Regions from separate parts of the Acidovorax sp. GW821-FHT09B03 genome, predicted to be linked through region 1. Evidence: predicted binding sites of a transcription regulator. Region 1 holds the regulator's gene; the other holds the start of a gene.
What was found. Region 1 encodes NrdR, which represses ribonucleotide reductase genes. Its sites were predicted from a motif close to CACNANATNTNGTG; they were not measured.
Positions count from the first base shown of each region.

Region 2: AC07PA_RS12040 (ribonucleoside-diphosphate reductase subunit alpha) is a predicted target of NrdR. The motif match lies at 2,368-2,381, and genes of this name have one in related genera.

Region 1 is NZ_JBWKPP010000010.1:153,476-169,282, reverse strand. Features, by position in the region: gene AC07PA_RS19050 (hypothetical protein) at 1-81, opposite strand, end outside; gene AC07PA_RS19045 (DoxX family protein) at 220-657, opposite strand; gene AC07PA_RS19040 (DNA/RNA non-specific endonuclease) at 857-1,660, opposite strand; gene AC07PA_RS19035 (GNAT family N-acetyltransferase) at 1,797-2,267, opposite strand; gene AC07PA_RS19030 (FAD-binding oxidoreductase) at 2,282-3,703, opposite strand; gene AC07PA_RS19025 (DUF2069 domain-containing protein) at 3,807-4,247, opposite strand; gene AC07PA_RS19020 (YihY family inner membrane protein) at 4,480-5,745, shown strand; gene AC07PA_RS19015 (hypothetical protein) at 6,538-8,868, opposite strand; gene AC07PA_RS19010 (DMT family transporter) at 8,938-9,828, opposite strand; gene nrdR (transcriptional regulator NrdR) at 9,886-10,335, opposite strand; gene glyA (serine hydroxymethyltransferase) at 10,348-11,592, opposite strand; ZMP/ZTP riboswitch at 11,629-11,780, opposite strand; gene AC07PA_RS18995 (lytic transglycosylase domain-containing protein) at 11,834-12,691, opposite strand; gene AC07PA_RS18990 (DUF349 domain-containing protein) at 13,749-15,807, shown strand, end outside.
Region 2 is NZ_JBWKPP010000005.1:229,613-245,419, forward strand. Features, by position in the region: gene AC07PA_RS12040 (ribonucleoside-diphosphate reductase subunit alpha) at 1-2,274, opposite strand, end outside; gene ampD (1,6-anhydro-N-acetylmuramyl-L-alanine amidase AmpD) at 2,671-3,294, opposite strand; gene AC07PA_RS12050 (sigma-54-dependent transcriptional regulator) at 3,278-4,843, opposite strand; gene AC07PA_RS12055 (sensor histidine kinase) at 4,865-6,571, opposite strand; gene AC07PA_RS12060 (PP0621 family protein) at 6,585-6,812, opposite strand; gene AC07PA_RS12065 (cytochrome C assembly family protein) at 6,809-7,606, opposite strand; gene ffh (signal recognition particle protein) at 7,698-9,077, shown strand; gene AC07PA_RS12075 (DUF1266 domain-containing protein) at 9,121-9,822, opposite strand; gene AC07PA_RS12080 (hypothetical protein) at 9,819-10,958, opposite strand; gene AC07PA_RS12085 (hypothetical protein) at 10,958-13,279, opposite strand; gene AC07PA_RS12090 (C13 family peptidase) at 13,348-14,199, opposite strand; gene mdoH (glucans biosynthesis glucosyltransferase MdoH) at 14,452-15,807, opposite strand, start outside.

The sequences.
Region 1 (15,807 bases):
GATGGCCAGGTTGCGCAGCGCCTTCCAGAAGGCGCCGTCGGGCGGACTGAGGTCGATGTCTTCGGTGGTCACGGGCAGCATGGCGCAGGCTCCAGGTTCGTCGTCGTCGCAGGCAAGCGGTGTGGCGCGATTGTCGGAAGCGGGTGGCCGCAATGGAACGACTTTTGCGTCAGTTGCATATAGCCAAATCAACCGAGTGAGCGCGGGGGGCGTGGGGGCTCAGGCGCTTACGGGCAGCGGTGCCTGCGTGGGCACCCTGGTGCGGCGCGCATCGATGCTCCAGGGCCCTGCGCCAGCGGCCGCGATGTACAGGAACACGAAGGAGAACAGCACGGCGGCCTCGCCCTGGTTGAGCGAAGGCGCCAGCACATGTCCCTTGGTGGCATGGCCGATGAAGTAGGCGAATGCCGTGAGGCCCGAGAGCACGAAGGCCGTGGGCCGCGTGAACAGGCCCACGAGCAGCAGCACCCCGCCCACCAGCTCCAGGATGCCGGCCAGGCCGAGCAGGGAGACGATCTGCAGGTTGTCGAAGTACGCAACGTGCGGAAAGCCCAGCAGCTTGGCCGAGCCGTGCTGGATGAGCAGGAAGGCCGAGATGATGCGCAGCACGGACAGCGCACGGGGCGCCAGGAGTTCGGGGTGGCGAAGCAGTGACATGGTGAAGTCCTTGCGTTGGGAGGAGAGACGAAGGGGCCGGCGCCTGGTTCCCCTGTTGGCACCGACCCGTGTCATTCTGCGCAGGCAGGCCAGCGCCTCCAACGAAGGAATGCGAGTTTGCAGATGCGGTTTTTGTTGGCCGCTATGCCGCTCCTTCCTCGCTCCTCCCTCGCCCCTCCCGGTCTGCGGACGGCGCCCGTCAGTGCGCCGCCGCCAGGGCCGGCAGAAACTCCACCCCCGTCCTCTTCACCAGCTCCTGGTAGCTGATGGGCGGGCCTGCCCGCTCGCCCGCGCGGTTGGCCTGCCAGTGCGCCCAGGCGCGCTGCGTGCTGGCGTCGTACACCAGCTTGAACAGGTAGGCCGGCACGCGCACCCGGTTGCCACCGATGGTGGGACTCTCGGCGGTGAAGACCGGGCCGGTGATCACGTACACGTCGCCCCGGGCACGCAGCACATAGCGCCGCGTGTCCTGCTCGATGCGGGCCCAGGGGCCGCCGTTCTGCTTGGGGTCCTGCGGCACCATGTTGGCCAGCGAGAAGCTCTGCGCCATGGCCGTGGGGGTGGACATGTCCGCCGCCGGTGCCATGTGCCCGCGGCTGTAGCCCGAGCGCTTGTAGTCGTCGAGCTCGGCGCGTTCGCCGCGGGGCAGGCGGGCGTCGGCAAAGAACTTGTCGGCGCGTTTTTCGTCCGCGCCCTCCAGCACCTGGCGGTTCAGGCGCTGGGCCACGTAGACCGGTGTGCGCGTCTCGCCGCTGTGCAGCACGGCAAAGGCCTCATAGCACAGCTCGCGCTGCAAGGCGCGGCGCGGCGCGGGCGGCGGCTTGCCGCCCGCGAAAAACTGCGGGCAATGCCCGAAGCCCGTGGGCTGCGTGCTGCGCAGGCCGGGGATGCTGTCGAGAAAGGTGGAGGGAGTGCGGGCGAGGGAAGGGGCGACGGCGCCAAGGACCAGCGCCAGGGCCGTGGCCCCACGCGCGGCGCGGGGCCAGGAAAAAAGCAGATTCAAAACAGGGTGTCAAAGCAGCGAAAAGGGCGCTGATTGGACCACCGTGGCGGGCCTGTTTTGGCCTTGCGGGCCGTAATGTTGAAAGGTTTTTCTGTCGCTTGCAGGGCTTACGTTTGGAGGCAGGACAGCAGGCCCGTCAAAGCTCTTTCGCGTAGACGATGAAGCCGTGGTGTTTGGCCACCTTGTCGTACAGCGCGCGACCTGCCGCATTGCCCTCCTGCGTCTGCCAGTACACGCGCGACGAGCCGGCCGAACGGGCCTGTTCGTACACGGCGTCGATCAGCAGGCGGCCGACGCCACGCCCGCGCGCGGCCTCGCGGGTGAACAGGTCGCTCAGGTAGCAGACCGGTTCGATGCGCGTCATGCTGCGGTGGTACAGGTAGTGGGTCAGGCCCAGCAGGGCGCCGCTGCTGGCTTCCTCTTCGGCCACCAGGCAGTGCACCGGCTCGGAGGGGTCGAGCAAGCGCTGCCAGGTGTTCGCTGTGATGTGCTCGGGCAGGGCGGTGGCGCCAAAGCGGCCGTAGAAGGCGTTGTAGCCGTCCCAGAGCGGGCGCCATGCAGCGTAGTCACTCGCCGTGACGGGGCGGACGTTCACTGGGGTCGCCATGCGAGGTGCTCCAGTCAGCGGTTGAGCACGCGCCCGGGGTTCATGATGCCCTGTGGGTCCAGCGCCTGCTTGACGGCGCGCATCATCGACAGCGCCACGGGCGACTGGTACTTTTCGAGCTTGTCGGCCTTGAGCTCGCCGATGCCGTGCTCGGCCGAGAAGGAGCCGCCGAACTCGGCCACCGCGTCGTACACCAACTGGTGCACATGCTCTTCGTGGTCGCGCAGGAAGGCCTTGGGATCGCCTTCCACGGGCGCCTGCACGTTGTAGTGCAGGTTGCCGTCGCCCAGGTGGCCGAAGTTGACCAGGCGCACGCCCGGGATCTCGCGGCGCAGCACGGCGTCGGTGTGGGCCACGAAGGCAGGGATGCGCGAGATCTGGATCGAGATGTCGTGCTTGATGTTCAGGCCCTCTTCGGCCTGCGCCAGCGGGATGTTCTCGCGGATGTGCCACAGCTGCTGGGCCTGCGCGAGGTTCTCGGCGACCACGGCGTCGGTCACGCAGCTGGCCTCGAACGCCGTCTCCAGCAGTGCCTCGAAGCGGCCGCGGGCGTGCTCTTCGGATTCGCTGTCGGAGTTTTCGAGCAGCACGCACCAGGGCGCGTTCTCGTCACCCAGGAAGGGCACGCGCAGCTGTGGCATGTGCTTGCCCACCAGGCTCAGCGCAAACTGGCCCATGACCTCGAAGCCCGTGAGGCCCGCACCCAGGTGCTTGTGCGCCAGGCCCAGCAGGGCCACGGCGTGCTCCATGGAGGGCACGGCCGCCCAGGCCGTGAGGCGTGCGGCGGGCTCGGGGTAAAGCTTGAGCGTGGCGGCGGTGATGATGCCCAGCGTGCCTTCGCTGCCGATGAACAGGTCGCGCAGGTCGTAGCCGGTGTTGTCCTTGCGCAGGCCCTTGAGGCCGTCCCAGACCTCGCCCTGGGCGGTGACGACTTCCAGGCCCAGGCACAGGTCGCGCGCATTGCCGTAGCGCACCACCTGCGTGCCGCCGGCATTGGTGCCCAGGTTGCCACCGATGGTGCAGCTGCCCTCGGCCGCGAGCGACAGGGGGAACAACACGCCCGCGTTCTGCGCCACGTCCTGCAGGTTCTGCAGGATGCAGCCGGCCTCCACCGTCATGGTGAGGTTGTCGGTGTCGACGCTGCGCACGGCGTTCATGCGCGTGAGGCTCAGCACGATCTGCGTGCCGCTGTCGTCGGGCGTGGAGCCCACCGCCAAGCCGGTGTTGCCACCCTGCGGCACGATGGCCGTGCCGGCCGCGGCGCAGGCCTTGACCACGGCGGCCACTTCCTGCGTGCTGGCGGGGCGCACCACGGCCAGGGCCTTGCCGCGCACGCGACGGCGCCAGTCCTGCTCCCAGGCGGTCAGGTCGCCGTCGGTCAGCACATGGGCCGGGCCGACCAGGGTGCGCAGGGTGTCGAGGAGGGTGGTGGTCATGTCGTTGGCCTTTCGTCTACAGCGGTCAGGGCTGCTGCCGGGGCGGGCGCCAGGGCATTGATTGCAGCGTGATGGTGGATTGTCGGGTGGGGCTTGTACCGTGTCAGGTGGCGGGTGAGGACAGCGCCTGCTGCCCTTCCTGTGATTCTCTGGCGGCTGCCATGGCCATGGCCTTGGCGTTGCGCTGGCGCAGCCGCACGTGCAGCGTGCAGGCCGTGAAGAGCACCAGGCACAGCAGCACCTCGGCCCAGGCCAGCCACTGCGAGGGCGGCTTGTCACCCCAGCCGCGCACCACGCCTTCGGTGAAGTACAGCCAGATCACCAGGCTCACCCAGCGGTAGGTGTACATGCGGTTCTTGAGCAGGCCGGCCAGCGGAATGCACAGCGGCAGCGCCTTCAGGGCGATCCACGAGCCACCGGGGCGCACGGGGGCCAGCACCAGCTCCCAGGCCAGGCACAGCACGATCAGTGCCATCACGCTGCCCGTGGCGGCCCAGCGGGTGGCAGCGATGGCGTGGTCGGAGACGGGAAGGGGAGCGGTCATCGGTGGTGGTGCAGCAGTGGCAGTCGGTGGATGGTGGCGCAGAGGCTCAAAAACGTTCGGAGGGTCCGGGTGCGATGGGCGGGCTTGGTGGGCAATCCCTTGTCATTGTGCTTGCGGCCCGCCGCGTACTTGGGCCCACAATGCGCGGTGTATGTCGCCTGCCCGCATTCATTGCGATGCAGCGTTTTCGCACCCCCTGTGGCCCCTTTCCGGGCCTAGGATCATATCGGCCATGCCCTTGACCTTGCAGACTGTAGCCTTGCGCATCGAAGCGCTGATCACGCAGCTGTCGCATTTCCCCTGGAAAACGACGGCCCTGACCCTGCGCGAGCGCTTTCGCGAGGACCACCTGGGCCTGACAGCCAGCAGCCTGACCTTCACGACCACGCTGGCGCTGGTGCCTTTCTTCGTGGTGGCGCTGGCGGTGTTCACCGCGTTCCCCATCTTCGGCAAGGTGCAGGACGTGCTGCAGCGCTGGCTGGTCGACAGCCTGGTGCCCGACAGCATCTCGCGCCAGGTGCTGGGCTACCTCACCCAGTTCGCGGCCAAGGCCAGCAGCCTGGGGGTGGCGGGCTTCAGCATCCTGCTGGCCACGGCGCTGGCCCTGATCCTCACCATGGACCGCACGCTCAACGACATCTGGCGCGTGCGCCGCCTGCGCCCCCTGGGCCAGCGCGTGCTGATCTACTGGGCCGTGATCACCCTGGGCCCGCTGCTGCTGGGCGTGAGCCTGGCCGTCACCTCGTACGTCATGTCGGCATCGGGCGGGCTGGTGAAGGCGCTGCCCAGCGGCGTGCAGCTGCTGTTCGATTCGATCCAGTTCTTCGTGCTGGCCGGCTGCATGGCGGCGCTGTACCACTACGTGCCCAACACCCCCGTGAAATGGCGCCACGCCTGGGCCGGCGGCCTGTTCGTGTCGGTCTGCATCGAGCTGGCCAAGCGGGTGCTGGCGATCTACCTGAGCAATGTGCCGACCTATTCGGTGGTGTACGGCGCGTTCGCCACCCTGCCCATCCTGCTGGTCTGGATCTATGTGGCCTGGGTCATCGTGCTGCTGGGTGCGGTGGTGACCGCCTACCTGCCCAGCCTGCTGGCCGGCGTGGCCCGGCGGGGCACCGTGGCGGGCTGGAACTTCCAGCTCGCGGTGGAGGTGCTGCAGGAGCTGTACCTGGCGCGGCGCCATGCGCAAAAGGGCTTGCGTGCGAGCGAGCTGGCGCTGTTGCTGCGGCTCGATGTGCTGCAGCTCGAGCCTGTGCTCGATGCGCTGCTGTCTCTCGATTGGGTCGGGCAGATCAACGATGCCACCAGCGACCCCGATGCGGCGGATGTGGCTGAGCCGCGGTACCTGCTGCTGGTGGATCCTTTGGCTACTTCGGCCGAGCCGCTGGTGGAGAAGTTGCTGTTGGAGCGGGTGGAGAGTCTGGGGTCGTTCTGGAGCTGTGCGGGGTTGGAGAGGATGAAGGTGGCGGATTTGCTTCGGGGGGCGGTGCGGGGGTGAGCTTGTTTCGTCGATTGTGGTTGCTGCGTGCTTTGGTTGAGGGCGAAGGCCGGGATGTGCGCCCGGCGGCGCAGTAACTTTCTCTTGCGTCGCCAAGAGAAAGTCACCAAAGAGAAGGCGACCCCGCTGCCCGTGTCCCCCTCGCACTGCGTACGAGGGGGCAGCCTGCGATGCTCGGTCCTGGGGTGTGCCGCAGAACTCACTACGTTCCCCCTGCGGGTGAACTCCGTTCAAACAGCTGCGGCAAGCCAGACAACGATGCGCGTGTCCTTCGGCACGCGCTCACCCCAGGCCCTGCGCTTCTCGGCACGGTCAGAAGGGGTGGGGAGCGGGCTCTACACGGGCCATTGCTTCGCTCGGCTTGTGGTCCTTCGCTGCGCTCGGTTCGCCAGGACGATCGCACCCCAATCGTCGGCAGCGCGCAGCGCGTAACCGACACCCGGCGTAGCTGCGCGGCAGCAGCCGTCCCTGACCCCGCTCCCCACCCCTTCTGGCTGCGCCGAGAAGCGCAGGGCCTGGGGTGGGTGCGTGTGCCGAAGGACACACGCACTTCGTTGTCTAGCTCGTCGCAGCTGTTTGAGCGGAGTTCGAAGAACGCAGCGAGTTCTGCGACGCCACCCCAGGACCGAGCATCGCAGGTTGCCCGCAGCGAAGCGAAGGGACGCAGACTGGGGGTCGCCTTTTCTTGGCCCACCTTCTTTTGGCGACGCAAAAGAAGGTGGGTGCGCCGCCGGGCGCAAATCCCGGCTCCCGCCCTCAATCCAGGCACAAGAGGCGAAAGAAGCGCTGAACTCAACGCGCCAGCGAAGCCGCCGAAGCCGCCGAAGCAGCCGGCGTCGCATCACTGGCCCCAGCCGCCGGTGCCGCGACAGGCGGCGTCACCGTCACCTGCGGCACCCACCGATCCAGCCAATGCGCCCGCCAAGCCGCAAACCCCACCACAACCACTGCAACCAACACGCCCAGAGCCACCCACACAGGGCTTTGGGACTCCGCAAACGGATCATCGAGCATGCGCCGTGCATTGGCCGGCACCTTGGCCACCTGCGACAGGGAACCGCCCAACCGCGTGTTCACCCGCATGCGCCCATTGATCGCCCAGCCACTGGCATCCAGGATCGGCCCCAGGCTGCGCTGGCGCAGCTTGAGCCAGGCGATCAGCATGCTCGGCCCCGAGATCGCGAGCACGATGCCGATGAGGGCCAGGGGGATCCACACCCCCAGGTCCACGAACTTGCCGAAGATGCCCACCAGCACCGCGCTGATGCTGCCCAGCGCCACGCCGATGGCCGCCACCGTGCCCACGTCGGTGCGGCGCGGGGTACCGGGCACGGTCACGCTGCTGGCGTTGGTGCCCACCGTCTTGAGATCGGTGCTGGCCAGGGTGCTGGCGGCCGTGCCCAGTGACTTCTGCGCGCGCGCATCGCTGGCCGATGCACGCTTGGCCACCTGCTCCTCGACCATGCGCACGAACTTCTTGTAGGGCGAGAAGAAGGCCTGGCGGATGCTCGTGGGGTTCTCGATGATGCGGGTGATGGTCGCATCCCAGTCCTTGCCATCGCGGTCGTAGAACACGCCATTGCGGCCCACGAAGAGGAAATCCACGTCGCCCGCGGTGAAGGCCGCCACGATGCCCATCTTCTGGCCCTTGCGCGTGCAGTCGCAGTAGGCCAGGTAGGTCTTGGCCAGGCCGGCCAGCTTGGCGTGGCGCGCAGCGTCGGGCACCTGCACCACCAGGTCGCAGCTGCGCGCATCCAGGTACAGGGTGCCGGCCTGGAAGATGGCGCCCCGGCGCTGGTAGAAGGCCGAGAACGAGACAAAATTGTTGAGCAGCTCCAGCAGGTCGCGCTTGAAACGCAGCAGTTTCTCCAGCCCCAGGGCCTGCTCGTTGTGGGCCTGCTCGGCTTCGTCTTCGCCGATCAGGGCCATCACGCGCTGCTCGGCATCACCCGCGAGCAAGGCCTCGCGCACGTCTTCGTCCAGCGTGTCGAGGCGGGTGGCGGGGCGGTCGGCCAGCCATTGCTGGCAGGGGGCCAGCGATTTCTGGATCAGTTGCCATTCGTCCTGCGTGAGGCTTTCGGCGTTGCTGCGCGCCAGCAGGGGCTCCACCGTGCGCTCGCGGAAGTTGCGCAGGGCCTTGGCCCAGGCCGGGTTCACGCCGTGCCGCAGGGGCAGGGTGCCCCCGGGGGTGATGGGGGCCAGGGGCAGGGTGGTGATGGCTGGCGAGGCCAGGCCCAGGTCCTGGCCCGCCATGGCGCTGTAGCCGTCGAGCGAGGGGTTCAGTGCTGTGGCGGCACGCGGGTCGTAGGCGGCCAGGCGGGTGCGGGCAAAGAAGTCCTCCACCTTGGCCGCCACGGCGTTCATGGCCTCGGTGGCGGCCAGCGTGCGGTCGCCCAGGGCCAGGCCGGTGGTGGCGCCGCGCGCCTGGGCGGCCCAGGCCCTGAGCTGCCCAAGTTCTGCAAAGAACGCCTCGGCACGCTGGCGGTCGATGCCGAGCAACTGCTTGTCGGTGGCGGGCGGAATGCTGCCGTGGGTGGTGATGATGTGGGCGATGGCCTCGCGGGCCACGCTGTCGTCCTTGCCCGCGGTGTCCACGGTGATGATGCCGTCGCCGTTGAAACGCATGCCACTGAGCTGCTGGCTGCGTTCGAGCACGTCGGCCAGCGCAATCGCCGTGGCCTCGGGCCGGCCGGCCATGGCCAACAGGCGCCTGGCCTCCGCGGCCAGCGCGGCGCCTTCTTCTGTGCCGTCGTCGATGGCGTTGATCTCCAGCGTGTCGCCAGGGTGTGCCAGCTCGTCCGCGCTGCGCAGCTGCGCGCAGGCCCAGGCGCAGGCCGCCAGCAGTTCGGGCGGGCGGATGCGGCCATCCTTGTCGGTGTCGATCAGGTCCAGCGTGCGCTCGTCGAACTCGATGCCGCGGGTGGGGCAGGCCAGGGCTACCCAGAGTTTCTGGTCCAGCTCGGCCAGGTGGGCGATGTCCTCGCCGCTCTGGATGATGACCTGGTCCACGCCGCCGGCGCGAAAGAACTGCCAGGCATGCTGGGGTGGCGGCTGCTCGGGCTGCAGCGGGGCACGGTGGGTGGGGAGGGCGGTGGCGACGGTCGGCTGCGGCTGCGGGTCCATGCCTTCATTGTCGGCAGCCAGCGCCCTTTGCTGCCCCGGACCCGGGCGAACAGGCCTGTAGGTGATCGCCTACGAGCGCGACACGCTGGCGCCCAGCCAGCGCAGCGGGTTGAAGCCCGTCACCAGCCCTGTGGCCACCAGCACCAGCAGGCCGCCCCAGAGCATGCCCGGGCCCAGGGCCTCGCCCAGGAACAGGTGGCCCCAGGCCACCCCGAACAGCGGGATCATGAAGGCACTGCTCATGGCCGCCACGGGCGAGACCTGGCTGAGCACGCGCAGGTTGAGCCAGTAGGCCAGGCCCGAGGTGACGATGCCCATGACGGCCACGGCGGCCAGGGCCGTGGGCGTGAACCGTGCCTCGGGCAGGCTCCACGCCGCGCCAGGCAGCAGCATGACCAGGGCCGTGCCGTGGATGCCGGCCGCAATCGCCAGCGGCGGCATGCGCGTGGTGGCGCGCTTCATCCAGGGGGTGGAGACGCCGTAGCAGGCCGATGCCGTCATGCACGCCAGGGCGGCAATGATCAGGGCGGGTGTGGGCGTGACCGGGCCCAGCTGCACGATGAGCGCCACGCCGGCAAAGCCGCAGAGGCAGCCCAGCCACTTGCGCGCACTCAGCGTGTCCTCCTTGAGCCAGGCTGCGGCGATCACGCTGAACGGCACGGCCATGGTGTTGAGCAGCGAGCTGTAGCCCGCGGGCAGGTACAGCGCCGCCCAGGAGTACAGCAGGAAGGGGATGGCCACCGTGAGCGCACCGAGCCCGAGCAGCTCGCGCCAGTGGCGCCAGGGCCAGCGCTCGCCGGCCACGCGCATGATGAACATCAGCGTAAGCGTGGCCAGGCCGATGCGCAGCGCGGCCATGACATTGGGCCCGAGCACGGGGCTCGCGACACGGATAAAAAGGAAGGAGGCGCCCCACAGGGCAGACAGCAGCACCAGCTGCAAAAAATGGCGGGTCTTCACCTGGCCATTGTCACGCAGGCGGGCAAAGTCTGCAGTCGCTGCCGACGGGCGCTGTGGCTACTTGCGGACCTCGTCGACCATGGCGCGGAAGTCGTCGATGTCCTCGAAGCTGCGGTACACGCTGGCAAAGCGGATGTAGGCGATCTTGTCGAGCTTTTTGAGCTCGCGCATCACCAGTTCGCCGATGCGGCTGGAGAGCACTTCGCGCTGGCCCAGGTTGAGCAGCTTTTCCTCGATGCGCTCGATGGCGCTGTCGATCTGCGTGGTGCTCACGGGGCGCTTGCGCAGCGCCAGGTTGAACGAGCCGAGCAGCTTGCCGCGCTCGTACTCGATGCGCCGGCCGTCCTTCTTGACGATGGCCGGGAAGTTCACTTCCGGCCGCTCGTAGGTGGTAAAGCGCTTGTCGCAGGCACCGCACTGGCGCCGGCGGCGGATGAAGTCCCCTTCTTCAGACACCCGGGTTTCGACGACCTGCGTTTCCTGGTGGCTGCAAAAAGGGCACTTCATGGCGGGGCGGGATCAGCCGTAGACCGGGAAGCGGGCCGTCAGCGCATTGACCTTGGCGCGCACGGCGGCGATGTTGGCCTCGTCGCGCGGGTTGTCCAGCACGTCGGCGATCAGGTTGGCGGTGATGCGCGCTTCTTCTTCCTTGAAGCCGCGCGTGGTCATTGCCGGGGTGCCGATGCGCACGCCGCTGGTCACCATCGGCTTTTCAGGGTCGTTGGGGATGGCGTTCTTGTTGATGGTCATGTGGGCGGAGCCCAGCACGGCCTCGGCTTCCTTGCCGGTGATGCCCTTGGCGCGCAGGTCGACCAGCATCACGTGGCTTTGCGTGCCGCCGGAGACGATGCGCAGGCCGCGGGCGGTCAGCGTTTCGGCCACGACCTGGGCGTTCTTGATCACCTGCTCCTGGTAGGCCTTGAAGTCGGGTTGCAGTGCTTCCTTGAAGGCCACGGCCTTGGCCGCGATCACGTGCATCAGCGGGCCGCCTTGCAGGCCGGGGAAGATGGCGCTGTTGATGGCCTTCTCGTGCTCGGCCTTCATCAGGATGATGCCGCCGCGCGGGCCGCGCAGGCTCTTGTGCGTGGTGCTGGTGACCACGTCGGCATGGGGCACGGGGTTGGGGTACACGCCCGCGGCGATCAGGCCGGCGTAGTGGGCCATGTCCACCATGAAGATCGCGCCCACGTCCTTGGCCACCTTGGCAAAGCGTGCGAAGTCGATGTGCAGGCTGTAGGCCGAGGCACCGGCGATGATGAGCTTGGGCTTGGTCTCGTGCGCCTTCTTCTCCATGGCGTCGTAGTCCAGCACTTCATTGGCGTCGAGGCCGTAGGAGACCACGTTGAACCACTTGCCCGACATGTTCAGCGGCATGCCATGCGTCAGGTGGCCGCCTTCGGCCAGGCTCATGCCCATGATGGTGTCGCCGGGCTTGAGGAAGGCCAGGAACACGGCCTCGTTGGCCGAGGCACCGCAATGCGGCTGCACGTTGGCGGCATCGGCGCCGAAGATCTTCTTGACGCGGTCGATGGCCAGTTGCTCGGCCACGTCCACGTGCTCGCAGCCACCGTAGTAGCGCTTGCCGGGGTAGCCTTCGGCGTACTTGTTGGTCAGCTGGGTGCCCTGGGCCCACATCACGGCGGGGGAGGCGTAGTTCTCGCTGGCGATCAGCTCGATGTGGTGCTCTTGGCGGGCGTTCTCGGCCGTGATGGCGGCAAAGAGTTCGGGGTCGGCTTGTTCGACAAGAATATTGCGGTCGTACATGGTGTGGCAGTCCTATGAACTTGTGTCCCTTGAAACAAGGGCTGCCCAGGCGAACGGCTGAACGCGGCGGGCATGACACCCGTGCGGCACGCTCCCCAGTGGTTCACAAGAGGCAAGCCCTTGTCGGTTTCCACGTCAGCGGCAACCCGGTTGCGGGGCTGCGCCTATCGCCAGTTGCGTACCTGCGTAGTGTATCCCAGGCAGGGCCGCCGCTCCAGCAGGGCGGCCCGTGGCCGTGCGCTCAGGAGGGCTGCGAGAGCAGGGCCACCTTGTCGCTGCTGCCACCGTTGGCGGGCGAGGCGGAGGCCGGCAGCTTGGCCGAGGCGGGAACCGATTGCACCGGCGCCTGCGTGGACAGGGTCGGGGGCGGGTTGGTCGGCAGGGCGCGACCGCCGGCCACCTGGCGCAGGCGGAAGTGCTCGGCCAGCACCTTGGCGGTGTAGCCGCCGTCGTCGGGCAGGTTGGCAGCGCCCACGTAGTAGCGCAGGCCGCCTTCGAGCGAGCCGGCGCGGGCGATGCATTCCTGCAGCACCTTCACGCCCACGCGCAGGTTGGTCACGGGGTCGAAGGCCGCGAAGTGGCCGCCGAAGTTCTGGTACTTCTCGGTGTGCACGGTCGTCATCACCTGCATCAGGCCCTGGGCTCCGACGGCGCTTTGCGCGAACGGATTGAAGTTCGACTCGATGGCCATGATCGCCAGGATCAGGGTCGGGTCGAGCTTGTTGCGGGCGCCGAGTTCATAGGCCTCGGCCACCAGCACGGCGAGCGGCTCGGGGGCCACGCGGTACTTCTTGCTCAGCCAGAACGCCACGGCTGCCTGTTCCTTGGGCAGGTCCTTGGGGTTGCCGGCGGTGGCGCGCTCGCTCGCTTCGGGTTCGATGGGCATGCCCAGCACAGCGACCTGGCGCGCCTGCAGCCAGTTCATGAGCCTTTCTTCTCCGGCCTGGCGCAGGTCGGGCCGGGCGGTCAATGCGATTACGACGAATGCAACGGTCAGCCCGATGAGGGCGAAGCTGCTGTGGGTGATTTCAAGAAAACCTTCGGTCACATCGGCTGCGAAAGTTCGCACGCCGGAGACGATTTTTCCTGACGCTGTCATAGCTCTTCCTTTCTGGGGCGCTTCCCTGAGGCCCTGCCACCACGGGTGGTTGGCAGGATCAGGCGTATCACCTGGATTGGTACGCCATCAATTTCAGGGCCTGCAAAAAGCAAGAAAGGCCGTGAGTTGACTTAGCCGGGTTCGGCAGCGGGTTGGGGTTTTTACTAGCCATTTTTGAGGCTGGCGGATTCTAGGAGGTCACCAAATACCTAGTCAATACTAACAAAATCAATCGTTAGATTAAAATGGAATGAAAAATCTGTTAGAAAACACAGGGTTTTGCTGTTTTTCGCCCGAAGCGGCGGCCCGGCCGATCACAGGCCGGTGACGTCCATGTGTCAAATTCAATCGGCTTTTACCGCGCCATTGCAAAACCGGGTTGAGGTTGGCTGCCGACTTTGGTAAGGTTCAGCTGCCTGTTGATTTCAGGCATCGCCAGACGAAGCGAACTCTCCCACCGATGGGCATTCAGTGCCGCGGTGCAGCAGATGAAACTTCCACGGCACCCCCTGGAGGCAATACCTTGCCTCCTCGCATGGTGGACCTTCATCTCCGCCTTGCGAAACGATGGCAAAGACCGTTGTGTCAGCCGTCAAGCCCGGGAGACTGTCCACTTCGGAAAGTCCCCCGGGCTTTCTCGTTTGTGGGCGGGCGCCTGGCTTCGTGCCGTGGTTCCAGCGCGGGCGCGCAGGCCTTTGCAGGCGCCTGCGCAGTGTCTGCCAGCGGGCCCCAATGGTCCGGCATTGAACTGCCTCAAGGCATTGAATGGGCCCTTGCCGCATATATATAGATAATGGGGGCAATTCCCAGAGTGGGCACAGGCCCCCCTGAGACACCGCAACCCTGCGAAGCAGGGTGCAGATGCCCGCGCACCGGGTGGCCCTGGACAGAGGACTCCCCAGAGGATTCATGGCCAGGACGGCTGGTGGCCCGCCTGCACGAACCCGGTGAAAATAGCCCGTTTTCTGCCATGTACCTGCTTTGGGTCGGCGCGAGCCCCGGTGGCCTTGCGCGTCCGCCCGGATGCAGGGATGGCCGTTCGTAATCCATTGGATCCATGTTTCCATTTTTTTCCCGCAACAAAATGTCCGACGCACCTGAAGTGAATCCGGCCCCGGCCAAGACCCAAGAGGCGCATCCCCTGGATGCACTGACCGGCGGCGCCTTCTCTGCCGCCACCTCGGGCGAGCGCGCCTCCCGCATCCGCGACTGGCTGGCCACGCAGCCGGCGCAAGAGCAATTGCAGGAAGTGTTCAAGGAGCTGAGCGGCCGCGACAAGGGCGCCGCCCGTGCCGTGCGCGAACGTCTCGACGAGATCCGCCGTGCCAAAGGCCAGGAAGCCATTGCCGCCGAATGGGCCGAAAAGGCCCAGGCCCTGCTGGCTGCGCCCAAGCTCAACATCGCCGATGCCCTGGCATGGCAGCGCGACGCGGCCAAGGCCGGTGCGCCGCTGTCGCGCGAGCCGCTGTCCCTGCTCAAGGTGCAGGTCGCCGACCGGGTGAAGGTCATCGAAGACCTGCAGCACCGCGTGCAGGTGCAGCGCGAGGCCGCCGTGCTGCTTGCGCAGCGCATCGAAGTGCTCTCCACCAAGCCCTGGCGCGACGCGCATGCGGCGCTGGAGCTGCTGCGCGCCGACGTGGCCCGCTGGCAGGAACAGGCCCAGGAGCTGACCGGTGATGCCAGCTGGGCCAGTGTGGAGGCGCGCTTCCCGCCGCTGCTCGATGCCTCGCGCACGCAGCTGCTGGTGGTGTGGGACGCCTTCCAGCCAGCCGTGGCCCAGGCCGCGGCGGCCGCGGAAGACGCCAATGCCCCCCTGCCTCCCGTGCCCGTGTGGGCTGACGAACTGCGCGTGGCCCGTGGCCTGCCCACCGAGGCGGCCGCCGCCGCAGCGGCTGCACCGGGTGCTGCGGCCAAGCCGGCCCGCGCGCCGAACAAGCCCAAGGTCGACCCCGAAGTGCGCGACAAGGCTGTGCAGGCCGTGCGCGACGCCCTGGTGGTGCTCGAGAAGGAAACCGCCGAAGGCCATGGCAAGGCCAGCGCCGGCGCTGCCGCCGCGCTGCGCGCCGTGCTCAAGAACCACGGCAAGCACATCGATGCCGCGCTGGAGCAGCAGGTGCACACCGCCCTGGTGGCTGCCGGCGAGCTCGAAGGCTGGCAGCGCTGGGGCGCCGACCAGGTGCGCGAGGACCTTGTGGCCAAGGCCGAAGGCCTGCTCAACCGCCCCGAGGGCCAGGCCCTGGGTGGCCGCAAGATGCAGGAAACCCTGCGCGCGCTGCGCGAGCAATGGAAGCAGTCCGACCAGGGCGGTGCGCCCAACCACGGCCTGTGGAAGAAATTCGACGAGGCCTGCAATGCCGCGCACAAGGTCGTGGAGGCCTGGCTCGACAAGATCCGCGCCGATGCCGCCGAGCACAAGGCCCAGCGCCTGGCGCTGATCGAAGAGGTCAAGGCCTGGACGCAGGAGCATGCCACCTCGGGCGACTGGAAGGCCATCAACCGTGCGCTGTACCAGTTTGGTGACCGCTGGCGCGAAGGCGGCCATGTGGGCGAGAAGATCTTTGCCGAGCTGCAGCCGCTGTGGAAGCAGGCCATCGCCGGCGCTGCGGCCCCGCTCGAAGCCGCCCAGAAGGACAGCCTGGCCCGCCGCCACGCGATGATCGACGAGGCCGTGGCCCTGGGTGCTGCGCCTGCGCTGCGCATCGACGCCGTCAAGGCGCTGCAGCAGCGCTGGCAGGCCGAGGCACAGACCGTGCCACTGGACCGCAAGCACGAGCAGAAGCTGTGGGACGCGTTCCGCAAGCCCATCGACGAAGCCTTCAACCGCAAGTCGGCCGACCGCGAAAAGGCCGTGACCGAGCTGAGCGCGCGCGACCGCGTGGTGCTCGATGCCTCCAAGGCCCTGGAAGCCGCCAACGCCACCGGCGATGCGCAGCAGATCCGCGCTGCCGTGCAGGCGCTCGAAGCTGCTCTGCGCGGCCAGGCCCAGGCCGCCGAGGCGGCTGCCTCCGCGCAGAAGAGCGAGCAAAGTGCTGCCGCGTCGGTGGCGCAGGCCGATGAGGCCGCCCCTGCAGCCGGCGATGGCGAGGCGCCCGCGGCCGAAGAAGGTGGCGAAGCGG
Region 2 (15,807 bases), on a different contig from region 1:
GTCCTGGGCGATCTTCTTGCGCAGCGCATCCCAGTCCAGCGTGGCCGAGCGGTCCACCTCGACATAGCCGCCGCGTGCCGTGGCCAGCATGTCCAGCGTATCCAGGGGCAGGATGCCCTGGTCCCACAGCGAACCCTTGTAGCTCGTGTACTGGCCACGTTCCTTGGCCAGCTCGGTCGAGGCCCAGTAGGCGTAGTAGCAGATGGCTTCCATCGACTTGTCGGCGAACTCCACGGCCGCTTGCGAAGCGTAGGGAATGCGCAGTTCGTACAGGCTGTCCTGGAAAGCCATCAGGCCCAGGCCCACGGGGCGGTGGCGCAGGTTGGAGTCACGCGCCTTGTTGACCGCGTAGTAGTTGATGTCGATCACGTTGTCCAGCATGCGCATGGCAACGGTGATGGTCTTGCGCAGCTTGGCGTGGTCGATCTGGCCGTCCTTCAAGTGCTGCAGCAGGTTCACGGAACCCAGGTTGCAGACCGCGGTCTCGGTGTCGCTGGTGTTCAGCGTGATCTCGGTGCACAGATTGGATGAGTGCACCACGCCGGCGTGCTGCTGGGGCGAGCGCACATTGCAGGCATCCTTGAAGGTGATCCAGGGATGGCCGGTCTCGAACAGCATGGTCAGCATCTTGCGCCACATGTCGGTGGCCTGCACCGTCTTGGAGGGCTTGATCTCGCCGCGTGCAGCCCGTGCTTCATAGGCCACGTAAGCCTTCTCGAAGGCGGTGCCGAACAGGTCGTGCAGGTCGGGCACGTCGGAGGGCGAGAACAGGGTCCAGGTGCCCTTTTCCATCACGCGGCGCATGAACAGGTCGGGGATCCAGTTGGCCGTGTTCATGTCGTGCGTGCGGCGGCGGTCATCGCCGGTGTTCTTGCGCAGCTCCAGGAACTCCTCGATATCCAGGTGCCAGGTTTCCAGGTAGGTGCAGACAGCGCCCTTGCGCTTGCCGCCCTGGTTCACGGCCACGGCCGTGTCGTTGACCACCTTGAGGAAGGGCACCACGCCCTGCGATTCGCCGTTCGTGCCCTTGATGTGCGAGCCCAGAGCACGCACGCGGGTCCAGTCGTTGCCCAGGCCGCCGGCGAACTTGGACAGCAGCGCGTTTTCCTTGATGGAGTCGTAGATGCCTTCGAGGTGGTCGGGCACGGTGGTCAGGTAGCACGAGGACAGCTGCGAACGCAGCGTGCCGCTGTTGAACAGCGTGGGCGTGCTGGACATGAAGTCGAAGCTCGAGAGGATCTCGTAGAACTCGATGGCACGGGCTTCACGGTCGGCTTCGTTGAGCGACAGACCCATGGCCACGCGCATGAAGAAGCACTGGGGCAGCTCGATGCGGGTCTTGCGCACGTGCAGGAAGTAGCGGTCGTACAGGGTCTGCAGGCCCAGGTAGTCGAACTGCAGGTCGCGGTCGGCATTGAGGGCGGCGCCCAGGCGGGCCAGGTCGAACGTCAGCAGGCGCGGGTCCAGCAGCTCGTTGTCCACGCCCTTCTGAATGAACTGCGGGAAGTACTCCACGTAGCTCTGGCCCATTTCGGCCTGGGTGACCTCGCGGCCCAGCACTTCGCGCACGATGGTGTGCAGCAGCAGGCGTGCGGTGGCGTAGGTGTAGTCGGGGTCCTTTTCGATCAGCGTGCGGGCTGCCAGGATGGAGGCCTTGTAGACCTCGTCCATGGGGACGCCGTCGTACAGGTTGCGCATGGTCTCGGCCACGATGGGCTGGGCCGACACGTCGGCGCCCAGGTTCACGCAGGCCGACTCGATCAGGCCCCGCAGGCGCACCAGGTCCAGCACCACGCGCTTGTCGCCGTCCAGCACGTGCAGTGCCGGGGCGGGAGCGGCCTGGGCTTCCTGTTCGATATGGCGGGCACGCTCCTGGGTGCGGCTTTCGCGGTACAGCACGTAGGCGCGGGCCACTTCGTGGTGGCCACCGCGCATCAGCACCAGTTCCACCTGGTCCTGCACGTCTTCAATATGGAAGGTGCCGCCGCCAGGGCGCGAGCGCGCCAGGGCGCGGGCGACGTTCTGGGTCAGCGTGTCCACCACTTCGCGCACGCTGGCCGACGCGGCACCCTGGGTGCCGTGCACTGCCAGAAACGCCTTCATCATCGCCACGGCAATCTTCTGCGGCTCGAACGGGACCACGGCGCCATTGCGGCGGATGATCTGGTAGTGGGCGAACGTGGGGTTCGTGCCCTCCGGTGCAGAAGCCGCCTCGGGTGCATCCGTGGATGCGGGGCGGGTGGTGGACGAAGGCGTGTTCAAAGCAGCTTGCATGGATGTCCTCTTTTTGGGTGCTGTCTGGGATGTGCGGGCGGCTTTCGGTGCCGCCGGGGAGAGAAGCGATGCGCCAGCTTCTCGTCTGGCGCACACTATATATGGTGTGTCTGTCGCGTTCAATACGCTACCTGTAGTGTACCGCCGCTGGCGACCCCAAATTCCGAAACAGCATGTGTCACCAGGGATAAAGCGCCTGCACGGACCTGCTGCGAACCCGCCATGCGCGCGATGGATGCCTGAAAAAACCGTGCAACCGCGCGCCATGCGGCGGGGTTTTGCGCGGCAGGCCGCGTGCGCACTGGCGCCGTGGATTTGTGCATTCGCACAAAAAAATATTTGCGGGTGTGGCGTCCCGGCACCGCCCTTGGGGGGCAAGGCGCCATGCCCGGCGGATCAATCGCCGATGGCGCTCGCCGGCCGGGTTTCGGGAGGAAAGCGCTCCGCCGGCCAGGCCAGGGACTGCTGCACGGCGGCCCAGTCGAAACCCGCGCCGGGATCGTGCTTGCGCCCTGGGGCAATGTGCTCGTGGCCGGCCAGGTGGGCGATCGGATAGCGCAGCGCGATGTCGCGGCACAGCCGGGCCAGGGTGGCGTACTGGGCGGCCTCGAAGCGCTCGCCCTCAAGGCCTTCGAGCTCGATGCCGATGGAATCGTCGTTGCATTGCGCGCGGCCGCGGTAGGCTGAGGGCCCGGCATGCCAGGCGCGCTGGTCGCAGTCCACGAACTGCCAGAGCACCCCGGTGCGCTCGATGAAGAAGTGCGCGGACACCGTGAGGCCGCGGATGCCCTGGTAATAGGGGTGCGCATCCCAGTCGAGCGTGTTGGTGAACAGCTGGCGCACGGCCGGGCCCCCGTACTCGCCCGGAGGCAGGCTGATGGAGTGCACCACGATCAGGTCGATCTGTGCCGCTGGCGGGCGCGGGCCGTAGTTGGGCGAGGGGTGGCGCACGGCCGACCGGTGCCAGCCCTGCTCCCAGGCGGAGCCGCCGGCACCGGCTGCGTCAGCCAGCGTCGTCATGGGCGTCCTGGTCATTGGGTACGGCGATGTTCAGGCGCGCGATGCGGTAGCGGATCTGGCGCAGGCTGATGCCCAGGCGCGCCGCCGTGGCCGTGCGGTTGAACCCCGCCTCGCGCAGTGCGCGCACCAGGATGTCGCGCTCCTGCTGGTCCAGCCAAGCCTGCAGGTCGCTGGGCAGGGGCGTGCTGGCGCCCGGCATCGCCGGGCTGGCGGCCAAGCCGGCGGTGGGGAGGGCCGGGGCACCGTCGGCATCGCGCGCGTCCGGCGCGGCCAATGGTGCGAAGGCCGCGGCATCCGGCGGCAGCATGTGCTCAGCGCGGTCGGGGGCTGCGCTGCCCGCCGGGGGTGCCACGCCGTCCACGTGCAGCTCGTCCCCTTCGCTCAGCGCCACGGCGCGGTGCAGCAGGTTCTCGAGCTCGCGCACGTTGCCGGTCAGCGGGTGGGCGGCAATGGCCTGGATCGCGTGCTCGGTGAGGGCCGGCACGGGCATGCCCGAGTCCTGCGCGATGCGCGCGAGCAGGGCCCGGCACAGGGCCGGCAGGTCCTCGCGCCGCTCGCGCAGCGGCGGGATCACGACCTCGATCACATTCAGGCGGTAGTACAGGTCCTGGCGGAAGCGGCCGCTCTGCACGTCGGCCGCCAGGTCGCGGTGCGTGGCGCTCACGATGCGCACGTCCACCGTCTCCTCCTGCGTGGAGCCCAGGGCGCGCACGCTGCGCTCCTGGATGGCGCGCAGCAGCTTCGATTGCATGGCCAGCGGCAGGTCGCCGATCTCGTCGAGGAACAAGGTGCCCCCGCGCGCAGCCTGGAAGTAGCCGTCCCGGTCCTGGCTGGCGCCGGTGTAGGAGCCCTTGCGCGCGCCGAAGAACTCGGCCTCGAGCAGGTTCTCGGGAATGGCGCCGCAGTTCACGGCCACCCAGGGGCCATCGGCGCGCTGGCTGCTGGCGTGCAGTGCCTGGGCGACGAGCTCCTTGCCGGTGCCCGACTCGCCGTGGATCAGCACCGGCGCCATGCCGCGTGCGACCTTGGCCACGCGCTGCTTGACATTGCGCATGGCGGCCGACTCGCCGACCAGCCGGTCCAGCGCCGAGGACGAGGCCTGGGCATCGACCGTACCGCTACCGCCACCTGCGCGCCCGCCCGGGGTGCGCGAGGCGCGCGGCGCGGGCACGCCCCCCGTGCCCTGGATGGCCGAGGCCACGACCGAGCGGAACTGCTTCAAGTCCACTGGCTTGGTCAGGTAGTCGAAGGCGCCCGAGCGCAGGGCTTCCACGGCGTTCTCGGCCGAGCCATAGGCCGTCATGACCACGCAGCGCTCCTTGCGCTGCTGGTCGCGCAGGTCCTGCAGCAGCTCCATGCCGAAGCCGTCGGGCAGGCGCATGTCGGTGATCACGGCGTCGAAGCGGTGGGCCTTGAGCTGCTCGCGCGCCTCCTGCACGCTGGCGGCCGTTTCCACGCGGTAGCCTTCGCGCAGCAGCGTGAGTTCGTAGAGCGTGCGCAGATCGGGCTCGTCGTCCACGACAAGGATGGAAGCAGCAGGGGCGTTCATGGGGGCAGAAGAAAAAGGCTTTCAGACCACGATGGTGTCGAACAGGGAGGCCGGCTCGGAAGGGCGGGTAGTGCGCCGAAAGCCTACCGTAAATGCATTGCCGCCGGTTTCGCCACGCTGGGTCAGGCGCACGACCCGCTGGTAGCCGATCGAGGCGCCATGGCGCTGGCACAGCTCGCGGCAGATGTACAGGCCCAGGCCGCTGGAGCGGCTTTCGGACGAGAAGAAGGGCTCGAACAGGTGGCGTTCCACGGACTTGTCCATGGGCGCCCCATCGCTCCAGACCTGCAGGCTGATCTGGCCGGTGATGCTGGTGCGCGTGGTGATGCACAGCGAGTCCAGTTCGGGGCCCCGGTAGCGCAGGGCATTGTCAAGCAGGTTCACCAGCACGCGGCGCAGGTGCTCGGGGTCGAACTCCACATGCGCATCGCCCGCACCCAGGGCCACCAGCCCGCGGCGCTGTGCCGGGTCCTGGCCTTGCCAGTCGTTCCAGACCTGGGACACGGCTGCGTCCAGTTGCAGGGTGGAGGCGGGCGAATGGCTGATCTGGTGCTGCACGCGGGCGATGTCCAGCACCTCCTCGGCAATGCGTGCCAGGCGTTCCGCGTTCTGCTGCACCATGTGCGCCAGGCGCTTCTGGCCGGGGTCCGTGAGGTCCTCCTCCAGCAGCGCATTGGCCTGGACGATGGCCGCCAGGGGGTTCCTGATCTCGTGCGCCACGGCGGCCGACATGCGGCCCATCGCGGCCAGCTTCTCGGTGCGCAGACGCGCCTGCATCTCGCGCAGGTCGTGCAGGAACATCACGCACAACCGCTCGCTGCCGGCCTCGCGCGCCAGGGTGCGCGAGGAGGTCAGCCAGGTGCGCACATGCAGCCCGGTGGGGCTTTCGCCGGGGTGCAGCAGGTCCGCATCGGCGGTCTGGGGCATCTCCTGGCGGAAGGTGCGGCGCGCCAGCTTCACCAGGGGATCCCAGGCGGCGGCATGCGTTAGCGAAAAGGGCAGCGGCGGCAGCGGCGGCTGGCCAAGCAATTGCAGGGCCGCGGGGTTGGCCGTGCGCACGGTGTCGTTTTCGTCCACCACGAGCACGCCGTCCGTGAGGTTCTGGATCACCAGGGCACTCACCTGCGTCTGCACACGCGCCGTCATCTGGCTTTGCAGGGCCACTTCCTGCTCGCGCGCCAGGCGCGTGGCGAGCTGGTGCACCAGGTAGGAGACGATGAAGTAGCCCGTGCCCGTGAGGGCGCTTTGCAGGTAGCGCTGCGGGTCGTCGACCCCTGCGCGCGAGCCCAGCCAGGCCAGGCCCAGCAGCATCAGGGTCACGCCCGCCGTGGTGCCCAGCGCCAGCGTCAGGGTGCCCAGCACGGCCGCCATGAGGATCGGCAGGCCAAACAGCGGGGTGTAGTTCAGGGCGCCCGAGTGCAGCAGCTGCAGGGCGCAGACCACGGCCAGGTCGACGCCGATGGACGGCAGCCAGTGCATGCCCGTGCCCGGTGGTGGCGGCCGGTGGCGTGCCAGGATGCGCATCAGGATGGTGGCGACCAGGTAGGCCATGGTGACCGCCAGCGTGGCCGGGTCCAGCGTCTGGTTGACCGCCTGGCCCAGGGTCTGCAGCAGGACCAGGGCGATGGCGACCATCACCCGGGCGGTCAGGAAGCCCTTCCACAGGCGCAGGAAAGGCGCGTCCACCGTCACCAGCAGGTTGCTGGCCGGCGGCGGGCTATCGGCCATGGGCGTCGTCGGTTCAGGGCTTGCCAAGGCGCAGGTGCTCCAGGCTGCAGTAGGTGCTCTCCCCCTGGATCTGGGCCTCGGCACGCGGCACGTGCACGCCGCAGTGCGCGCAGGCCACCATGTCCTGGGGCAGCGCCGGGGGGCGGGCCTTGCCGGGCTGGGCTTCCTTGGGCGCGGCGCGGTTGCTGCGCCAGATGCCGATGGCCACCACCAGCACCACCAGCAGAACGAGGTACTTCATGCGCTGCGGCCCAGGATGACTTCGAGCACGAAGCGCGAGCCTACATAGGCCAGCAGCAGCAGGCCCGCGCCCGCATAGAGCACGCCCACCGCGGTGCGGCCGCGCCAGCCGAAGCGCGCGCGGCCCAGCAGCAGCGTGGCAAACGTGATCCAGGCCATCAGCGAGAAGATCGCCTTGTGGTCCCAGCGCCAGGCACGGCCATAGAGGGCGTCGCCGAACAGCCAGCCGGCCAGCAGCGTGGCGGTGAGCAGCACGAAGCCGGCCGTCACGAAGCGGAAGGTCAGGCGCTCCAGGGTGAGCAGCGGAATGCCGCTGTGCGGGTCTTCTGCCTGGCGGATGTGGCGCTCGGCGCGTGTCATCAGCCAGGCATGCACCACGGCGGCGCCGAACAATCCATAGCAGGCAATGCCCAGCGCCAGGTGCAGCGGCAGCCAGGCCGAGGCCGACACATGCAGCGGCTGGCCCGGAAACACCATCGCCAGCACGATGGCCAGGGCACCCAGCACCGCCAGGACCCAGCGCGCCTGCATCTGCGGAAACAGCTGCTTTTCCACCGCGTACACCGTGAGCACCAGCCAGGCCGTCATCGACAGGGCCGGCGCAAAGCCGAAGCGTGGCGCCTCGTTCCACAGCCCCAGCACCAGCGTGGCCCCGTGCAGCAACCATGCCAGCAGCAGGGCGTTGCGCATGCCGGCCGCCCCCAGGCGCGACGCCGCGGCAGCGGGCATGGCATAGGCGGCCGCTGCGGCAAGCGCGAGCAGCCAGCCCAGGGGAGAAGCACTGGGTAAAATCATGGGCACAGTTTAGTTGCCTTTCGCTTCACCGCCAGCGCCCTGGCGGGCCCACCCGTGCCAATCGCCCGTGGGCAACACCGGAACAATCCCTATGGCCTCCGCCCTTACCGACAAACTCACGCGCCTCGTCAAGGAGATGCGTGGCCAGGCCCGCATCACCGAATCCAACGTGCAGGACATGCTGCGCGAGGTGCGCATGGCCCTGCTCGAAGCCGACGTGGCCCTGCCCGTCGTGCGGGATTTCATTGCCCGCGTCAAGGAAAAGGCCCTGGGCCAGGAAGTGCTGGGCTCACTCAAGCCGGGCCAGACCCTGGTCTCCATCGTCAACCGCGAACTCGCCGCCACCATGGGCGAGGGCATTTCCGACATCAACCTGGCGGCCCAGCCACCGGCCGTGATCCTGATGGCCGGCCTGCAGGGCGCCGGCAAGACGACCACCACGGCCAAGCTGGCCAAGCACCTGATCGAAAAGCGCAAGAAGAAGGTGCTCACCGTCTCGGGCGACGTGTACCGCCCCGCCGCCATCGAGCAGCTCAAGACCGTGACGAAGCAGGCCGGTGCAGAGTGGTTCCCGAGCACGCCCGAGCAGAAGCCGCTCGAGATCGGCCTGGCCGCGCTCGACTACGCCAAGAAGCACTACTTCGACGTGCTGCTGGTCGACACGGCCGGCCGCCTGGCCATCGACGAAGTGCTGATGAAGGAAATCAAGGACCTGCACGCCGCGCTGAACCCGGTCGAGACCCTGTTCGTGGTCGATGCCATGCAGGGCCAGGACGCGATCAACACGGCCAGGGCCTTCAAGGAAGCGCTGCCGCTCACCGGCATCGTGCTGACCAAGCTCGACGGCGACTCGCGTGGCGGTGCCGCGCTGTCGGTGCGCCAGATCACGGGCGCGCCGATCAAGTTCGCTGGTGTCTCCGAAAAGCTCGACGGCCTGGAGGTCTTCGACGCCGAGCGCCATGCGGGCCGCATCCTGGGCATGGGCGACATCGTGGCCCTGGTGGAGCAGGTCACGGCCGGTGTGGACATCGAGGCCGCTCAGAAGCTGGCCGCCAAGGTCAAGAGCGGTGACGGCTTCGACCTCAACGACTTTTTGTCGCAGCTGCAGCAGATGAAGCAGATGGGCGGCCTGTCGAGCCTCATGGACAAGCTGCCGGCCCAGTTCACCGCCAAGGCCGGCGCCGTGGACATGGACAAGGCCGAGAAGGACATCAAGCGCAAGGAAGGCATCATCCAGAGCATGACGCCGCTGGAGCGCCGCAAGCCCGAGCTGATCAAGGCCACGCGCAAGAAGCGCATCGCGGGTGGTGCCGGCGTGCATGTCCAGGAGGTCAACCGCCTGCTCAAGGAGTTCGAGCAGATGCAGGACATGATGAAGAAGATGAAGGGCGGCGGCCTGATGAAGATGATGAAGAAGATGGGCGGGATGAAGGGCCTGGGCGGCGGCGGCATGCCCAAGATGCCGTTCTGACCCCGGTCTCCGGTCATCCACAGCCCTGATGAGCGCCGGCTCCTCAGGGCTTTTTCATGGGCGGTGGCGGCAGCGGCCAGGGCAGCCAGTGCCAGGGATGGTCGCGGTTGGCCACCCATTGCGCCACCTCTTCCTCGGTGAAGGCCACCCCCAGGCTGTCGGCGCGCGAATGGGCCACCCATTGATGGCGGCCGCGTGCGCAGGCGCTGCCGAAATCCTGCCAGCTGTGGAAGCAGTCGGCCGCGCGCTGCGCGTTGTGGTGCAGGATCTGCCACTGCGTGGCCTCGTCCAGCCAGCCCAGCAGGGCGGCGGTGCGCGTCGCGAAGGCCACGCGCGCGCAGGCCAGGGCCATCGCGTCGCGCGGGACATCGTCGGGGCGCAGGGCGTCCAGGCCCATGCGGAACCAGCGCTCGCGCAGCTGCGCGGGCAGGGCGGCGCGGACCTGGTCATCGGCCATGTCGCTGCGCAGGCCCAGCAGGTGCAGCAGGGCCGGGCGCAGGGACTGCTGCAGCGAATCGGCCAGGCGCGGCATGCGCGCATCGGCGAAGCCGCCCTGGATGCGCGCGAAGGCCATGGGATCGGCCAGGGCCAGGGTCCAGCTCCAGTGCGCGTCCAGCACATACTGGCGGCGCAGGCGCGGCCGCCCGTACCAGCGCAGGAACGGCCCCAGCACCCACAGCAGCAGCCGCCAGGCCAGCCAGCCCACGAGGCAGAAGCCCAGCGCGATGAGCAGCCAGGCGATCATGGCGGGAGCTCCGTGGCCTGCGTGCCGCCGGCATCCAGTGCCGCCGCCACCGAGGCCGCCAGCGGCAGGCCCTGCAGCAGCGCGGGGTCGCGCGCCGCCACCAGCCACTGCACCAGCGGCGAGGGGGCGGGCAGCTCGCGCACCAGTGCGGGCCGGGCCTGCACCAGGCGCAGCTGGTCCTGCTCGTGCACCACGTCGCGCACGGCGCACCAGCCCTGGGCCGTGCGCACGATGCCCATCTGCAGCGCGTCGGGGGGCGCGTCCTCGCAGGTGGTCAACTGGTTGAGCAAGGCCAGCACCTCGCCCTGGTAGCGCTCGATGGGCGGGCGGTTCTGCTTGCCCTTGATCTGGTCGATGGCCAGGCGGCCATCCTCGCGCACATGGGCGCTGATCGTGATGTGTGGCACGTGGTTGGCCGTGCGGTAGGAAAACAGGCGCATGCGCCCCTCCTCGCAGGCCTTGGCGTAGTGCTCGCCGTAGCCGCCGGCCAGGCTGCGCCGGCTCGCGAACTGGCCCAGGCAGTGGCGCATCATCTGGCTCTCGTAGGCCATCTCCGCGCGCAGGTGCTCGCTGTCCGGCCGGAACTCGATGAAATGGCCCTGCTCGCCCTGCCAGGCCAGCGCCACGGCCTCGCTCAGGTGTTCGCGCCAGCCGGCAGCGGCCTTGGCTTCGTAGGCCGCATGTTCCTCTGCCCACAGGGCCAGCGCCTGCGGGGCCGTCACGCGCTGCAGCTTGCCCTGCAGCGCCGTGCCTTCGCGCGACAGCAGGAACTCCACGAGCCGGGCCTCGAGCGCCAGGACCGCGTCGGCCTCGGGGTCGAGCCACCACAGCGGAATGTCCGGCAGCTGTGCATGGCGCGCAGAGGCGTCGCCCAGCCGGGCCAGCGCCCAGGGCGGCACGGGCGCCGGCTTGAGCAGCGCCTGTGCCTGCTCGCGCTGCGTGACGGCCTGCAGCACCGGTGCCGGGGCCTGCAGGTTGCCCACCAGGTGCCGATAGAAGTGGTTGGCCAGCCAGGCGCGCACCTCCTCGGGGTCGCCACGCTCCCGGCTGCGGCGCCCGATGGCGCTCTGGATGGCCGGCGCGTTGACCACGTCGCGCGCGCCGTAGGTGCCGCGTGCGGCGGCGCCAGGCGCCATTACCAGAGTTTCCACCAGGGCTTGCCGGCGCCCATGGCCTTCTTGCAGCTGGCGATGTCGTCGCGCGCGTAGCCGGCCTGCTCGGCGTCGCTCTCGTTGTTCGGGCGCACCATCCTGAGCGACTCCTGGTAAAGCGCCATGGCCTGTTCGTAGTGCTTGGTGTTCTCGTACACGTTGCCGGCAAGGCGCCGCACTCCGGGTAGCGTATTGGCTTGCACGCGCGGCATCACGCGTTCCAGCCGCGCCAGTGCGTCTGCCGGCTGCGACCACGCCAGGTTGCGCAGCATGACCAGCAGGGCGCCGAGGTAGTCGTCCTCGTTCGCGGCCTGGTCATCGCCGTCCAGGCCGTTCCACCATTCGTCCAGGCGCTGCAGCCAGATGTCGATCTCGTTGTCGCGGTCCAGTTCGTAGAGCGCGCGGCACACGCGCTTGAAGTAGTCCGTGGGATCGTGGCGCCCGTAGCCAAAGTCCAGCGCGTAGTGCCACAGCTGGTCGGCCGCCGCGATGAGCTCGGCCTTGCGCTCCGATGCCGAGTAGCAGGACACCAGGCCGTTGTGGTGCTCTGCAAAGGGGCTGGTGGCCAGGCCCTTGTGGTGCAGTTCGATGGCCTTGTCGTACTCCTTGAGGTTCCAGCGGTAGTAGATGGCCAGGTTGTTGCACAGCATGGAGTAGACATGCACGTCGCCATCGCGGAACCAGCCTTCGCCCGTGGCGAAGAAGGCCTCGAAATGCACCACGGCCGCCTCGTAGTAGCGCGCCTTGAGGGTGTCGATGTCCTGCTCGGGCCAGTCCTCGTCGCCGCTGGCGCCGCAGGCCTGCTGCAGGTTGAAGTCCAGCCACACGCCGATGTTGTAGCACCAGCCTGCGGCGGGCGAGGCCGCAAACGGCTGTTGCAGCGCCCTGGTGACGCCATGCACCTTGATCCGGCTGACCCACAGCGCCTGCAGCAGGTCGGGCGCGGCCATGGCGGGCTCGCGCACGGCCGTCTCCAGCAGCGGCAGGGCGCGCGCATGCTCACCGGCGGCGAACAGGCGCAGTCCGTCCAGGCAGGCGAGCGCCGGATGCTCTGGCGCGGCGCGGCGCACCTGCGCGAGGTGGTGATCGATGAAGGCGGCGGGGTCTTCCGGGTCTTCCACCCACCCGGCGTCGTTCATGGCGGCGCTGGCCAGTGCCAGGTGCCAGCCGGGGTGGGGCGTGGCGCCCCGGGCCAGGTGCGCCTTCATCTGCGCAAGCGCCACCGTGCAGGCATGCTGCGTCGAGCCGGGGCGCTGGCTGCTGGCGCTCTCGAAGGCCAGCTCTGCCGCGTCGTCCAGCCGGCCGGCTTCGATCAGCAGGTCCAGCACGAAGATGCTGAAGTCGTCCTGCGGGTCATTGGTCAGGCCGAAGCGGCCCTGCCTGGCCTTGACCAGGGCTTCGTCGAGTCGGCCCTGGCGCTGCAGGGCCCGGGCCTGCAGGCGGGCGCGGCGCACCGAGACATCGCGCTGCAGCGGTCGCGTGAGGTCGGCGGGCATGCGCGCCGGTATCTGCTGCACGATGGTCTCGATGCTGGTCGGGTCCAGGGCCACGAATTGCTCGCCCAGCTTCAGCCAGTCCTCGTGGTCCACGTCCTGCCCGAGGGCGGCGTTGCGCAGCTGGTCCATGGCCTGCTGCACCAACTGCCGCGCCTGCGCCGCGTTGCCCTCGGCGGCGGCCACTTCGGCCAGGCGCGTGGCTTTTACCGCCTCGTCCCAGGCGCGGTAGGCAGAGCGCCCGGGCTGCACCACCTGCAGTGCATAGCGGGCTTCGGCGCAGCGGCGCCAGACGCCATAGTCCTGGCTGCGCTCGGCCTGGCCTGCCAGGTGCTCCCAGGCCCGGTCGGACTGCTGGTCCAGCGGCGGCTGGGCCAGCAGGCGCGCCATGGCGTCGAGCGCCTGGCGCAGCAGCGCGGCTTGCTCGGGCAGGGCGCGCAAGGCCTGGGTGCGGGCGAAGCCAGCGTGCACCTGCGCGTCGTGGCGCTCGGAGGCAGGCAGCTCATTCACCAGGGCGGCGGCATGGGTGTCGATGGCCTGCAGGGCCTGCGCCGGCTGGCCGGCCTGCATCCACAGTTCATGCACGCGGTGCAGCACGTCCAGCGATCCGGGCTGCAGCGGCTGCAGGCCCAGCATGTCGGCCAGGGCCTGCATGCGCCGTGCATGGGCGGCTTCCTCACTCTCGCCCTGGCCGTCCGCTGCGCTGTCCTCTTCGCTGGCCTCGAACAAGGCCTCGGCTTCGTCCAGGTAGGCGTCCAGCAAGGGGCCGGACAGCGGGGTGGCGTGCAGGGTTGGAGCGGTGGCAGTCAGCATGGTGTGCAGCGAAAAGAGGAAGAAGGAGAAAGCCGGGCGGTGTACCCGGCGTGCGGGCGTGCGGGCGCTTATGGCGCCTGCAGCCAGTCCTTGAGCGGCTGGTCGGCCCAGGCCTTGGCTTCGTCGCCCACGAAGACCAGGGGCTTGGAGGCCGGCAGCTTGCGGCGCTTTTCCTGCGCGGCGATGGATTTCTGGGCTTCGCCCATCCAGTCGGTGACCGACAGCTTCTCGGCCCCGGCCTGGCCGAACAGGGCTTCGGCGAACGGTGTGTGGTTGCCCGTGTACTGGCACTTGAACGAGGTGCCGCGCGCATCGGTCGCGGTCAGCACCACGCGGTTCGGGGCCTTGAGCGGCTCGATGAAGGCACCGCTGTAGCAGGCGGACAGCACCACCAGCGTGGGCACCTTGGCCAGGGGGGTCAGGGCGTCGTTGAGGATCTTGGGCGTGATGGGTTGCTGGTTCTTGCCACCCGCGTTGACGCTGAGCAGGCCGGGGTTGGCATGGGTGGAGATGAACAGCAGCACGCGGTCACGCGGGCGCGCCACCTCGGCCGTCTTGGCCATCACCAGCGCGAAGTTCTCGGCCGTGGCCTGCGGCCAGTCGGCGCTCTGGTCCTTGGCCGGGTTGGCCAGCCGCAGCATCAGGGCATTGGGGTCGATCTCGCTGACCAGCTTTTCGGCCAGCTGCACGTCGTTGCGGAAGGCCTTGGACTGCGAGTGCATCGCAAAGCCGGCAAAGATGATGCGGCCTGGCGGCTCTGCCGGCGGTGCGGGTTCGGGGGCGGCCTGGGGCGCGGGGGGCGGGGTTTCGGCTACCTGCGCGGGGGGCGCGGCGCAGCCTGCGGCGGCGAGGGCCAGTGCCAGTGCACTGGCGTGGAAGAAGCGCCGCTTGGCGGCGCAGGGAGCGAGGAGCGATGGCATCGAGGGCAGGTCCACAGGAAAGCAACAACAATCGGCAGAACCCGCCACCTTGTGCGCGGTGGGTTCCGAGGCGTGCGTATCGTAAGGGAGTGCCGTGGCCTGTCCAGCGCCTGTTTGGGTGACTGGTCAAGCCGCTGGTTCCGTTGTCATTCACGGCCAGCCAGCATCAGGTGCTATCGAATGGGTAGCGGACAAGAAAAAAGCCGGTGCATGCACCGGCTTCGTGTTTGTGTGGCATTTGTCACACTTTGATCATGCCGCCCTGAGGGCCGGCCGTGCCAGGCGGCTGGCATGCAGCCAGGCGCGGCGCAGCACCGGTGGCGACCACGACTCTTCGGGGATCAGCAGCAGGCGCTGCGCACGCATCGCCTTGCCCAGCGCGATCTGGCTGGTCAGCACCGCCAGCGGAATGGCCAGCGCCAGCGGCAGGCCCACGGGCATGAGCCACAGCAGCGCGCTGCCGTCGACAAAGGCCACGCCCAGGGCCAGCAGGGCGATCACGGCGGTCATGGGCGCGAGCTGGCGCGTGGCCTGGCCCCAGGGCACGGCATTGGCTTCGCGCGGGGGCGACTTCCACTGCAGCTCCAGACCGGTAATGGCCAGCAGCACGAACAGCGAGTGGGCCAGCATGCGCACGGGCGCCTGCAGGATGGCCAGCACGCTCTCGACCACGGCGCTCTTGACCAGGCTCCAGCCGCCGCCGTACTGCGCCTGCTCGCGGCGCATGAAGACCGCGGTCACGCCCAGGATGCGCGGCAGGAACAGCATGGACACCGTCCAGCCCCACAGGCCCAGCAGCTCGGCCGGCAGGATGTGCCAGTTGGCCACCACCGGCGCGCCCGACAACCACAGGGCCGTGCCCAGCGTCAGGAAAGCCAGCCACAGCGGGGCCGAGAGGTAGGCCATGGCGCCGGTCACGAACATCGAGCGGTGCACCGCATGGATGCCGGGCTCGGCCATCAGGCGGGCGTTCTGCAGGTTGCCCTGGCACCAGCGGCGGTCGCGCTGCAGCTCGGCCAGCAGGTCCGGCGGCTGCTGCTCGTAGCTGCCGACCAGGTCGGATACCAGCCACACATGGTAGCCGGCGCGGCGCATCAGCGCGGCCTCGACGAAGTCGTGCGACATGATGCCGCCCGACATGCCGCCCTTGCCCGCGATGGGCGCCAGCGCGCAGTGCTGCATGAACGGCTCCATGCGGATGATGGCGTTGTGGCCCCAGTAGTGCGACTCGCCCAACTGCCAGTACTGCATGCCCAGGGTGAACAGGCGGCCGGTGACGCGCGAGGCGAACTGCTGTGCGCGCGCGTGCAGCGTGACATGGCCAATGGCCTGCGTGGCGGTCTGGACGATGCCGGCGCTGGGGTTGGCTTCCATCAGCTTGGCCATGGAGACGATGCAGTCGCCGCTCATCACGCTGTCGGCATCGAGCACCACCATGTAGCGGTAGTCCTTGCCCCAGCGGCGGCAGAAGTCGGCCACGTTGCCGGCCTTGCGGTGGCTGCGGCGCGTGCGCAGGCGGTAGTACACCTGCACCTGGGGCTGCTGGGCATGCTCGGCCAGCGCGCTGCGCAGGTCTTCCCAGGCAGCGCGCTCGGCCTTGGCAATCGC